One region of the Brevundimonas sp. NPDC055311 genome, then DNA from elsewhere that is predicted to be linked to it. Evidence: riboswitches for the same ligand, from Rfam matches in the RefSeq annotation. Region 1 holds a riboswitch; the other holds the start of a gene.
The links. Region 1 has a riboswitch for glycine ahead of ACWIDZ_RS11380 (TonB-dependent receptor domain-containing protein). Riboswitches for the same ligand answer to the same signal wherever they lie in the genome.
Positions count from the first base shown of each region.

Region 2: it holds a riboswitch for glycine, as region 1 does, so the genes downstream of both, gcvT (glycine cleavage system aminomethyltransferase GcvT) here and ACWIDZ_RS11380 (TonB-dependent receptor domain-containing protein) in region 1, are expected to answer to the same signal.

Region 1 is NZ_JBSHMV010000003.1:76,572-80,776, reverse strand. It holds gene ACWIDZ_RS11380 (TonB-dependent receptor domain-containing protein) at 1-2,097, opposite strand, end outside; glycine riboswitch at 2,249-2,329, opposite strand; glycine riboswitch at 2,334-2,418, opposite strand; gene ACWIDZ_RS11375 (ABC transporter substrate-binding protein) at 2,638-3,711, opposite strand; gene ACWIDZ_RS11370 (response regulator) at 3,732-4,205, shown strand, end outside.
Region 2 is NZ_JBSHMV010000002.1:810,243-814,447, reverse strand. It holds gene ACWIDZ_RS09710 (adenosine deaminase) at 1-210, shown strand, start outside; gene pncA (bifunctional nicotinamidase/pyrazinamidase) at 382-1,014, opposite strand; gene ACWIDZ_RS09700 (class 1 fructose-bisphosphatase) at 1,019-1,987, opposite strand; glycine riboswitch at 2,103-2,199, shown strand; gene gcvT (glycine cleavage system aminomethyltransferase GcvT) at 2,360-3,469, shown strand; gene gcvH (glycine cleavage system protein GcvH) at 3,603-3,968, shown strand; gene gcvPA (aminomethyl-transferring glycine dehydrogenase subunit GcvPA) at 4,087-4,205, shown strand, end outside.

The DNA of each region.
Region 1 (4,205 bases):
GTCGCCCTGGGCGTTGCGTTCGATCTTGCTGCACAGGGCGGTGTTGCCGTTGAAGCAGCGGTTCACGAGGTCCTGCGGCGCGATGGTGGTGATCACGTCGTCGATCTTGATGTTGTAGTAGTCGAGCGACATGTTCAGGCCGGGGATCGACGGCGGCGCATAGGTGACGCCGATCGTCAGGGTGTCGGCCGTCTCTGGCGTCAGATCCGGATTGCCGCCGCCGTTGTTCAGCACATAGACGGTCTGGTTCTTGGCCGGATCGTTGATGTTGTTATAGCCGGTCGTCGTCTGGGTGTAGAGCTCCGACAGATTCGCCGAACGGATGTCGCGCGACTGGGTGATGCGGCCTCGGAAACCGGGGAAGAACTCATTGGTCGCCCCCACCTTCCAGGACCAGATCGAGCCGGTCGTGTCGTAATCGGAAATGCGCGCCGCCGCGTTGAACTCCAGATTGTTCAGAACGGGCAGGTCACGAACGACCGGGACCAGAACTTCGGCGAAGGCTTCCTTGACCGAGAACTCGCCCGACATGGCCGAGAAGCTGAAGGTCCGGAAAGCCTTGGCCGCGTCCAGTTCGCCGACGGTCTGGTCGATCGACTCCTTGCGCGCCTCGACGCCGAAGGCGACCGAGACATCACCGGCCGGCAGGGTGAAGGGCTCGCCGCGCAGACTGATCCCCCCGACATCCAGCTTGGTGGTCGAACGCTGCTGCGGCGTGCCGGTCACATAGTCCATGGCCGCCTGGCTGGGCGCGCCCAGACCGAACAGGTTTATCGGCACGCAGCCCGAGTTGGCGTTGGTCAGGGAGACGCGGCAGATCGCCTGCCCCGTCGCCGGATCCAGCACCGAGTCCACCGCCTGGGCGTATTCCGTCCTCAGCAGGAAGCCGGGAGTGTCGATGTTGTTCTCGAACTCTCCATGGCTGTAGTAGGCGCCCCAGCGCCAGGCGCCGCCGCCCAGTTCACCATCCAGCGCCAGGGTGGCCTGCGTCGTGACGCGTTCGAAGTCGATCCGCGGATAGGTCTCGGCGTTGAAGCGGCCCATCGTGAAGCTGGTCTCACCCGCCGCCGTCATGGCGTCACGCACCGCCGTCGGCAGAAAGGCGTTGTCGATGCTGATCTGCAGATCGCCGCGGTTATGGTCGCCGAACCAGATGTAGTCGTTCCACATCTTGGCGTGACGAATATCGGCGGTGAAACGCAGGGTGTCCGTCACGTCATAGGTGGCGCTGGCCATGGCGACGAAGCGCTGCTGGGGCGTGACCAGAGGGCTGAGATCGTCGTTGGACGGCCCTTCGCCGCCCACGGTCGACGTCCCGACCTGCTGGCCGAAATCGAAGTCGCGCAACGAACCGTCAGGATTGAAGGCCTTGCCCGACAGCACGCCCGACATGATCAGCCCCCCATAGGCGGCGTTGGCGAAGCCGACGTCCGGCACGGTGACGAAACGACCGGTGCCGTCATTGGTCGACACCTGCCCCCAGCGACCGATGCGCGGGCGTGAGGTCTTCGGCACCACGCCTTCATTGTCGAGGTATTCTGCGCCGATGACGAAGTGGCCCCGGCCCTCCAGGAAATCCGTCCCCCAGGCCGCCTCAAAACGCTTCTGCTCCGCGTCGTCGAAGGAGGAGATGCCGTATTCCGCGCCGATCTTGGCGCCGGTGAACCGACGATCGATACCGATGTTGACCACGCCCGCGACGGCGCCCGAGCCCCAAGCCGCTGAAGCGCCGCCAGTGACCACATCCGCGCTGCGCACCAGAATCGACGGAATGCTGTTCAGGTCATTCTCGCTCGACACACGGCGGCCGTCGATCAGCACCAGGGTGCGGCTGATGCCCAGGCCGCGCAGATCGACCGGCGCGTTGCCTGCGCCCGTGTTGGTGCCGGTGGTCTGCGGCGACGAAGTCGCGCGAAACTGCGGCATGTCGTTAAGGGCCGCTGCAATGTTCGGACGTGCGCCGACCGACAGATCTTCGGCCGTCAGACGCACGGTCGGCGTCGGCGCCTCGAACCCGGCGCGATCAATCCGCGAGGCGGTGACGACGATCTCATCGACCGCCGAGGGCCCTTCGTCCACAGGGACATCCTGGGCCATGGCGCCGCCGGCGCACGCGAGAAGCGCCAGGACGCTGCTGCATCCGGTCAAACGAGTATTGAATTTGGACAAGTCGAAGTTCCTCATGGCGACGGCGTCCCCTCCCAAGGACAAGAGACCAGCGGCGACTGACGCGCCTTTTGACCGCCCCCGCTGTCATCGGGCCTGAGAGTTTCGGGTCGCCCCTTGCTCCTTCGGCGAGGCGCACCCGAAGGCCGCCTTCTCTCCAGCGTTTCCCGCGCAGCACGGTCCTTTTGCCTGAGCGTTTCCGGGGCGGTTGCGCCTTCGGCGTCGGAGTTCGATCTCTCCCGCGCTGCAAAAACCAGTAGGAAACCGCCTCACAAAGCCTGTCAAATCGACATTTTTGGCAATTTTATTGCTTAGTTTGCATATACTACGCAAGCATACGCTAAGATTGTCCTTGCTCGACCTAATCGTGCGGCGAGGCGCGGGCCGCCTAGCGGCGCGGTGTCAGAAAGGTGACAGGAAGATGTCAGCAACCGCGCGCGAGAGTTATCCACAGGATTGCGCGATCGCCCATCATGGCGCGAAGGGATCGTCTGGCGCCTGTTCCGCTCCGACCATCGCTGTCCGCCACTGGGCGATCAAGCGCCGACGTCGTAACTGATCGAGGTTGGCCAGAAGACCAGGACCGACACGGATGGACCTCAGCCCGTGAGAAGCGGCGACATCCGCCATATCCACACGAACGGGGCCCGCGCCGGTCCGGCTGATGAGTTCCTGGCCTTCACGCGACAGAAGGAAGTCCAGAAACAGCCGCGCCGCCGCCGGGTGGCTGGCGTTGCGCGGAATAAAGGCGACGCGCGACACAGACAGTCGATAGTCCGACGGCACGATCACCGCCACCTCGTCATGATCCGCAGCAAAGCCGACCGCGAAGGAGCGATTGACGTTATAAGCGAACACCTTCCGGCCGTCGGCGATCTGGCCCAGCATTCTATGCCCCGATGTATCAAGGCGAGGCGCCGTACGGCCCAAGGCCTCCATCAACCGCCAAGCGTCTGGATAGGCCTGGATATCCGCAGACAACAACATCATGCCGACAGCGCTGCGCTCGACGTCATATAGGGTGGTCCGCCCGGCGAACACCTCGGGCTTCGTGCTCAGAAGACGCAGAAGCTCCGCGTGACTACGTGGCGCCGCGTCCGCAGGCAACAATCGACGGTTGTAGACGAAAACGATCGGGTCGGCGGTCAGGCCAAAGCCCTGACTCCGCCATATGGCGCCGTCGGGAAGACTGCGACGATGCGGTGAGCGATAGGTCTGGGCGTAGCCGTCATTGACCAGCTTGATCTGCTGATCCATCGCCGAGGACCAAACGAGATCGACCCCCGGTCGCCCTGCATCCGCCGTCGCCTTCACCTCCTCAGCGATCAGGGACGAGTTGCGATCCACGACCTGCACCTTGATCATCGGCCATCGGTCCTGAAAAGCGTCGATGACCGGCTGCATCATGCTGGTGTTCGTATAGACGACCAGGCACCCTTCGCGCTGCGCCCTCCAGCGGGTCAGCGGATCTGTGGCAGGCCCGTTCGGTTCGCGAACGCAGGTCGCGGTCGCCGCGACCGCCAGCACGACGAGAAGTCGTATCAAGCTCGCCGGCCAGTTCCACTTTGCGGCGCGCCGCTTTAGGTTCCGCAAAGTCACTCCCTCCCACCCAGCCGGTCGCCATGAAAATACTGGTCGTCGAAGATGACAAGGCGCTCAGGCATTCTCTCAAGGCCAGTCTGGAAGCCGCCGGCTTCACCGCCTGCTGCACCGAGTATGGCGCTGAAGCCCTGACCCTGGAGGCGAACGGGGGTTTCGACGCGGCCGTTCTGGACATCGGCCTGCCCGATATCGACGGCTTCGAGGTCTTGAGCGCGCTCCGACGCCGGGGCTCGACCACGCCCGTGCTGATGTTAACGGCGCGCGACGGGCTGACCGAGAGGGTGGCGGGATTGGATCTGGGGGCTGACGACTATCTGGTGAAACCCTTCGCCCCCGCCGAATTGGCGGCGCGGCTGCGGGCCATCGCACGCCGTCGCCAAGGACGAACCGCAGAGACCGTCATGATCGGCGCCATGACCTGTGACTGGGAAGCCGGA
Region 2 (4,205 bases), on a different contig from region 1:
CGGGGCCTGCACGTCACCCTGAACTCGGACGATCCGTCCTATTTCGGCGGCTATGTGAACGCGAACTATATCGAACTGGCCAAGGCGGTCGGCCTCACACGCGAACAGGTCGTGCAACTGGCGAAGAACAGCTTCGAGGGCAGCTTCCTCAGCGACGCCGACAAGGCCGCACGGATCGCCGAGGTCGAGGCCTACGCGGCGGCGAACTGAGCCCTACCTTCGTCATCCTCCGGCGAGCGGAGCGAGACCGGGGGACCCAGCGGCGCACGTGAGCGCGAAACAACCACGCGCTGGTGCTCGCGGCGAAGATCGCCTTCGGCGCCGCTGGGTCCCCCGGTCTGCACCGCTGCGCGGCTTGCCGGAGGATGACGAAGGGAGTGGTCAGCCGAGGAGCGACGCCGCCTCGATCTCCGCCACGCCCAGCGTCGCAAACCCGGCCTTGGCCGCCGTCGCCGTGTCCGGGGCGATGGCGCGACAGGCGTCTTCGATGACCACGGCCTCAAAGCCCTCGCGCACCGCGTCCTCGGCGGTGAAGCGCACGCAGTAGTCATAGGCCAGGCCGCACAGGAAGATGCGCTTCACCCCCAGATCGCGCAGCAGGCCCGCCAGACCCGTCGCCGTCCTGTGGTCGTTCTCATAGAAGCCGGAATAGGAATCGACCGCCGGGTTGTAGCCCTTGCGGACCACGGCCAGCGCCTTGGTCACGGCAGGCGCCGCGTCGGGGTGGAAATCCGCCCCCGGCGTGCCCTGCACGCAATGATCCGGCCACAGCATCTGGGGGCCATAGGCCACCTCGATCTGCGTGAAGGGCGCCGCGCCCGCGTGGTTGGAGGCGAAGCTGATCTGGTCCGGCGTGTGCCAGTCCTGGGTGGCGACGACGGTGGCGAACCGCTCGGCCAGCCGATTGATCAGGGGCATGATCGCCGCCCCGCCCTGAACCGCCAGGGCGCCGCCCTCGCAGAAATCGTTCTGGGCGTCGATGACAAGGAGCGCATCTGTGGCGGCGATCTGCATGGCGTCAGGCCGCCGCGATCTGGTCGACTTCGTTGGCCGAGCCGAGGACGACCGGCACCCGTTGGTGCAGCTCGGTCGGGGTCACGTCCATGATGGCCTGTTTGCCGTCGGTGGTGGATTTGCCGCCCGCCTGTTCGACCAGGAAGGACATGGGGTTGCCCTCATACATCAGGCGCAGCTTGCCCGGCTTGTTCGGCTCGCGCTTGTCCCACGGATAGAGGAAGACGCCGCCGCGCATCAGGATGCGGTGCACGTCAGCCACCATGGCGGCGACCCAGCGCATGTTGAAGTTCTTGCCGCGCGGGCCGTCGGCGCCCTTCAGGCAGCCGTCGACATAGCGCTGGACGCTCTCGGCCCAGTGGCGCTGGTTCGACATGTTGATGGCGAACTCTTTCGTATCGGCCGGAATGCGCACGTTCTCATGCGTCATCAGCCACCGGCCGTCCGGCGCCAGGGTGAAGCCCGCCACGCCTTTGCCCGTCGTCAGCACCAGCATGGCCTGACCGGCGTAGACGGCATAAAGCGCCGCGACCTGATGGCGGCCCGATTGCAGGAAGTCGGCCTCGCTCGGCTGGACCGACGGCGCCTTCAGCACCGAGACGATGGTGCCGACCGGCGCATTGATGTCGATATTGGACGAGCCGTCCAGCGGATCGAACAGCACCAGATATTCGCCCGCCGCGTTCGCCGAGGGCTGCATCGCAGCCTTTTCCTCGGACGCCACCCCCGCCACGGCCGGGCAGGCCAGCAGGGCCTCGGTCAGCAGATCGTCGGCGATGACGTCCAGCTTCTTCTGCTCTTCGTCCTGCACATTGACGGCGCCCGACGCGCCCAGGGCGCCGACCAGGGCGCCGCCCGCCACCACCTGGCGGATCTCGACGCAGGCGGCGGCCGCCGTAGTCAGCGTCTCGACCAGACCCTGCGGCAGGTCGAGGGAAGCGAGGTGGGCGGCGAGATCGGTGCGGGCGGTCATGACGTCCTTCAAATCCTGTGGGCGAAGCGCGGTTCCGCCCCCTCATGGCCCTTAGGATCGACGGCGGCAAGTCCGGCGCCGCTTGACTCTGCGCCGGAGTCGAGGCCTTAGGTCGAACGCTCTCGCGGGAGAGATCGGGTCCGTTCGCGGCGCCCGGAGCCGAAGGCGCAACCGCCCCGGAAACGCTCAGGCAAAAGGACCGCGAAAGCGCACGGACGCTGGAAAGTCGCCGAAGGACGGAGGGTCCCGACGCGCGCCGACGGAGCAAGGCCGAACCTTTTCGGGAACGGTCGGAATCTCTCAGGCTTCAGGACAGCGGGGGCGCAACGACGGCGAAGCTATCGCCGCAACCTGCGACCCGGAGGCGACGCCATGAGCGATCAGGCCCTTAAGACTACCCCCCTCAACGCCGCGCACCGCGCGCTTGGCGCCCGCATGGTCGGCTTCGGCGGCTATGACATGCCGGTCCAGTATGAAGGCGTGCTGGCCGAGCACCGCTGGACCCGCGAGCACGCCGGCCTGTTCGATGTCTCCCACATGGGCCAGGCGCGCATCACCGGCGCCGACGCCATCGCGCAGTTCGAGCGCTTCGTCCCCGGCGACTATGCGATCGTGAAGCCCGGCAAGCAGAAATACACCCTGCTGCTGAACGAACAGGGCGGCGTCATGGACGATCTGATGGCGGGCAAGCCTTTCGAGGACGGCCTCTACATCGTCGTCAACGCGGGCAACAAGGATGCGGACTTCGCCTTCCTGAACGCCCATCTGTCGGGCGACGCCAAGCTGGAGGTGCTGGACCGCGCCCTGCTGGCCATCCAGGGGCCTGAAGCGGCCGAGGTCATGGCCGCCCATTCGGCGGAACTGGCCGACATGGGCTTCATGGACTGCCGCGCTATCCGCCTGTTCGACGAGGACTGCATCGTCTCGCGCTCGGGCTATACCGGTGAGGACGGCTATGAGATTTCAGTTCCGGCCGCCGCCGCAGAGCGCGTGTGGGGCCTGCTGCTGTCGGACGCGCGGGTGAAGCCGGTCGGCCTGGGCGCGCGCGACTCCTTGCGTCTGGAAGCCGGTCTGCCGCTGCACGGCCACGATGTCGACGCAACGATCACCCCGGTCGAGGCGGGGCTGACCTTCGCCCTGTCCAAGTCGCGCAAGGAACGCGCCGACTTCGCCGGCGCCGAGACCATTCTGAAACAACTGGCCGACGGCCCGGCCCGCGTCCGCGTCGGCCTGCACGTCAAGGAAGGCGCTCCCGCCCGCGAAGGCGCCGAGATCGCCGACATGGACGGCGCCGTGATCGGCAAGGTCACCTCGGGCGGCCCCTCGCCGACGCTGGGACACAACATCGCCATGGGCTATGTGCCGCCGGCCTTCGCCGAGCTGGGCGCGGAACTGAAGGTTCTGGTGCGCGGCCGCCCGGCCGCCGCCGAAGTCGTCGCCACGCCTTTCGTGGCGACCCGCTACTACCGCAAGCCGAAATAAGACCGTCACCCTCGGGCTTGACCCGAGGGCCGGGCGGCCCGCCGCTCGACGCTGGAAGTTCTAGACCAACCGCCCGCTCCAGGGCTCGATCCTCGGGTCAAGCCCGAGGATGACGACAAAAGGGAAGACCAAGATGAAGTTCACCAAGGATCACGAATGGGTTCGCCTCGACGGCGACGTCGCAACGGTCGGCATCTCCAAGCACGCCGCTGACGCCCTGGGCGACGTGGTGTTCGTCGAGACGCCGGAAGCCGGCAAGACCGTCTCGGTCGGCGACAGCTTCGCCGTCGTGGAATCGGTCAAGGCCGCCTCGGACGTCTACGCCCCCATCGCGGGCAAAGTGATCGAGGGCAACGCCGCCCTGGCCGACGCCCCGGAAACCGTCAACGCCGATCCCGAAGGCGAAGGCTGGTTCGCCAAGATCAAGGTGTCCGACGCCTCGGTGCTGGACGGCCTGATGGATCAGGCCGCCTACGACGCCTACCTGACCACCCTCTAAAGGTCTCCCCTCTCCGCTCATCCCCGCGGAAGCGGGGACCCAGTTCCTTGGGGTCAAGCAGCGGTGTTTGAAGCTTAAACCTGGGTCCCCGCTTCCGCGGGGATGAGCGGAATATAGAATGCGCTACCTCCCCCTGACGCCCGACGACCGTGAGGCCATGCTGGCCGCCATCGGCGCCAAATCCATCGACGACCTGTTCATCGACGTGCCGCAGGCCGCGCGCCGCGACGGCTTCGT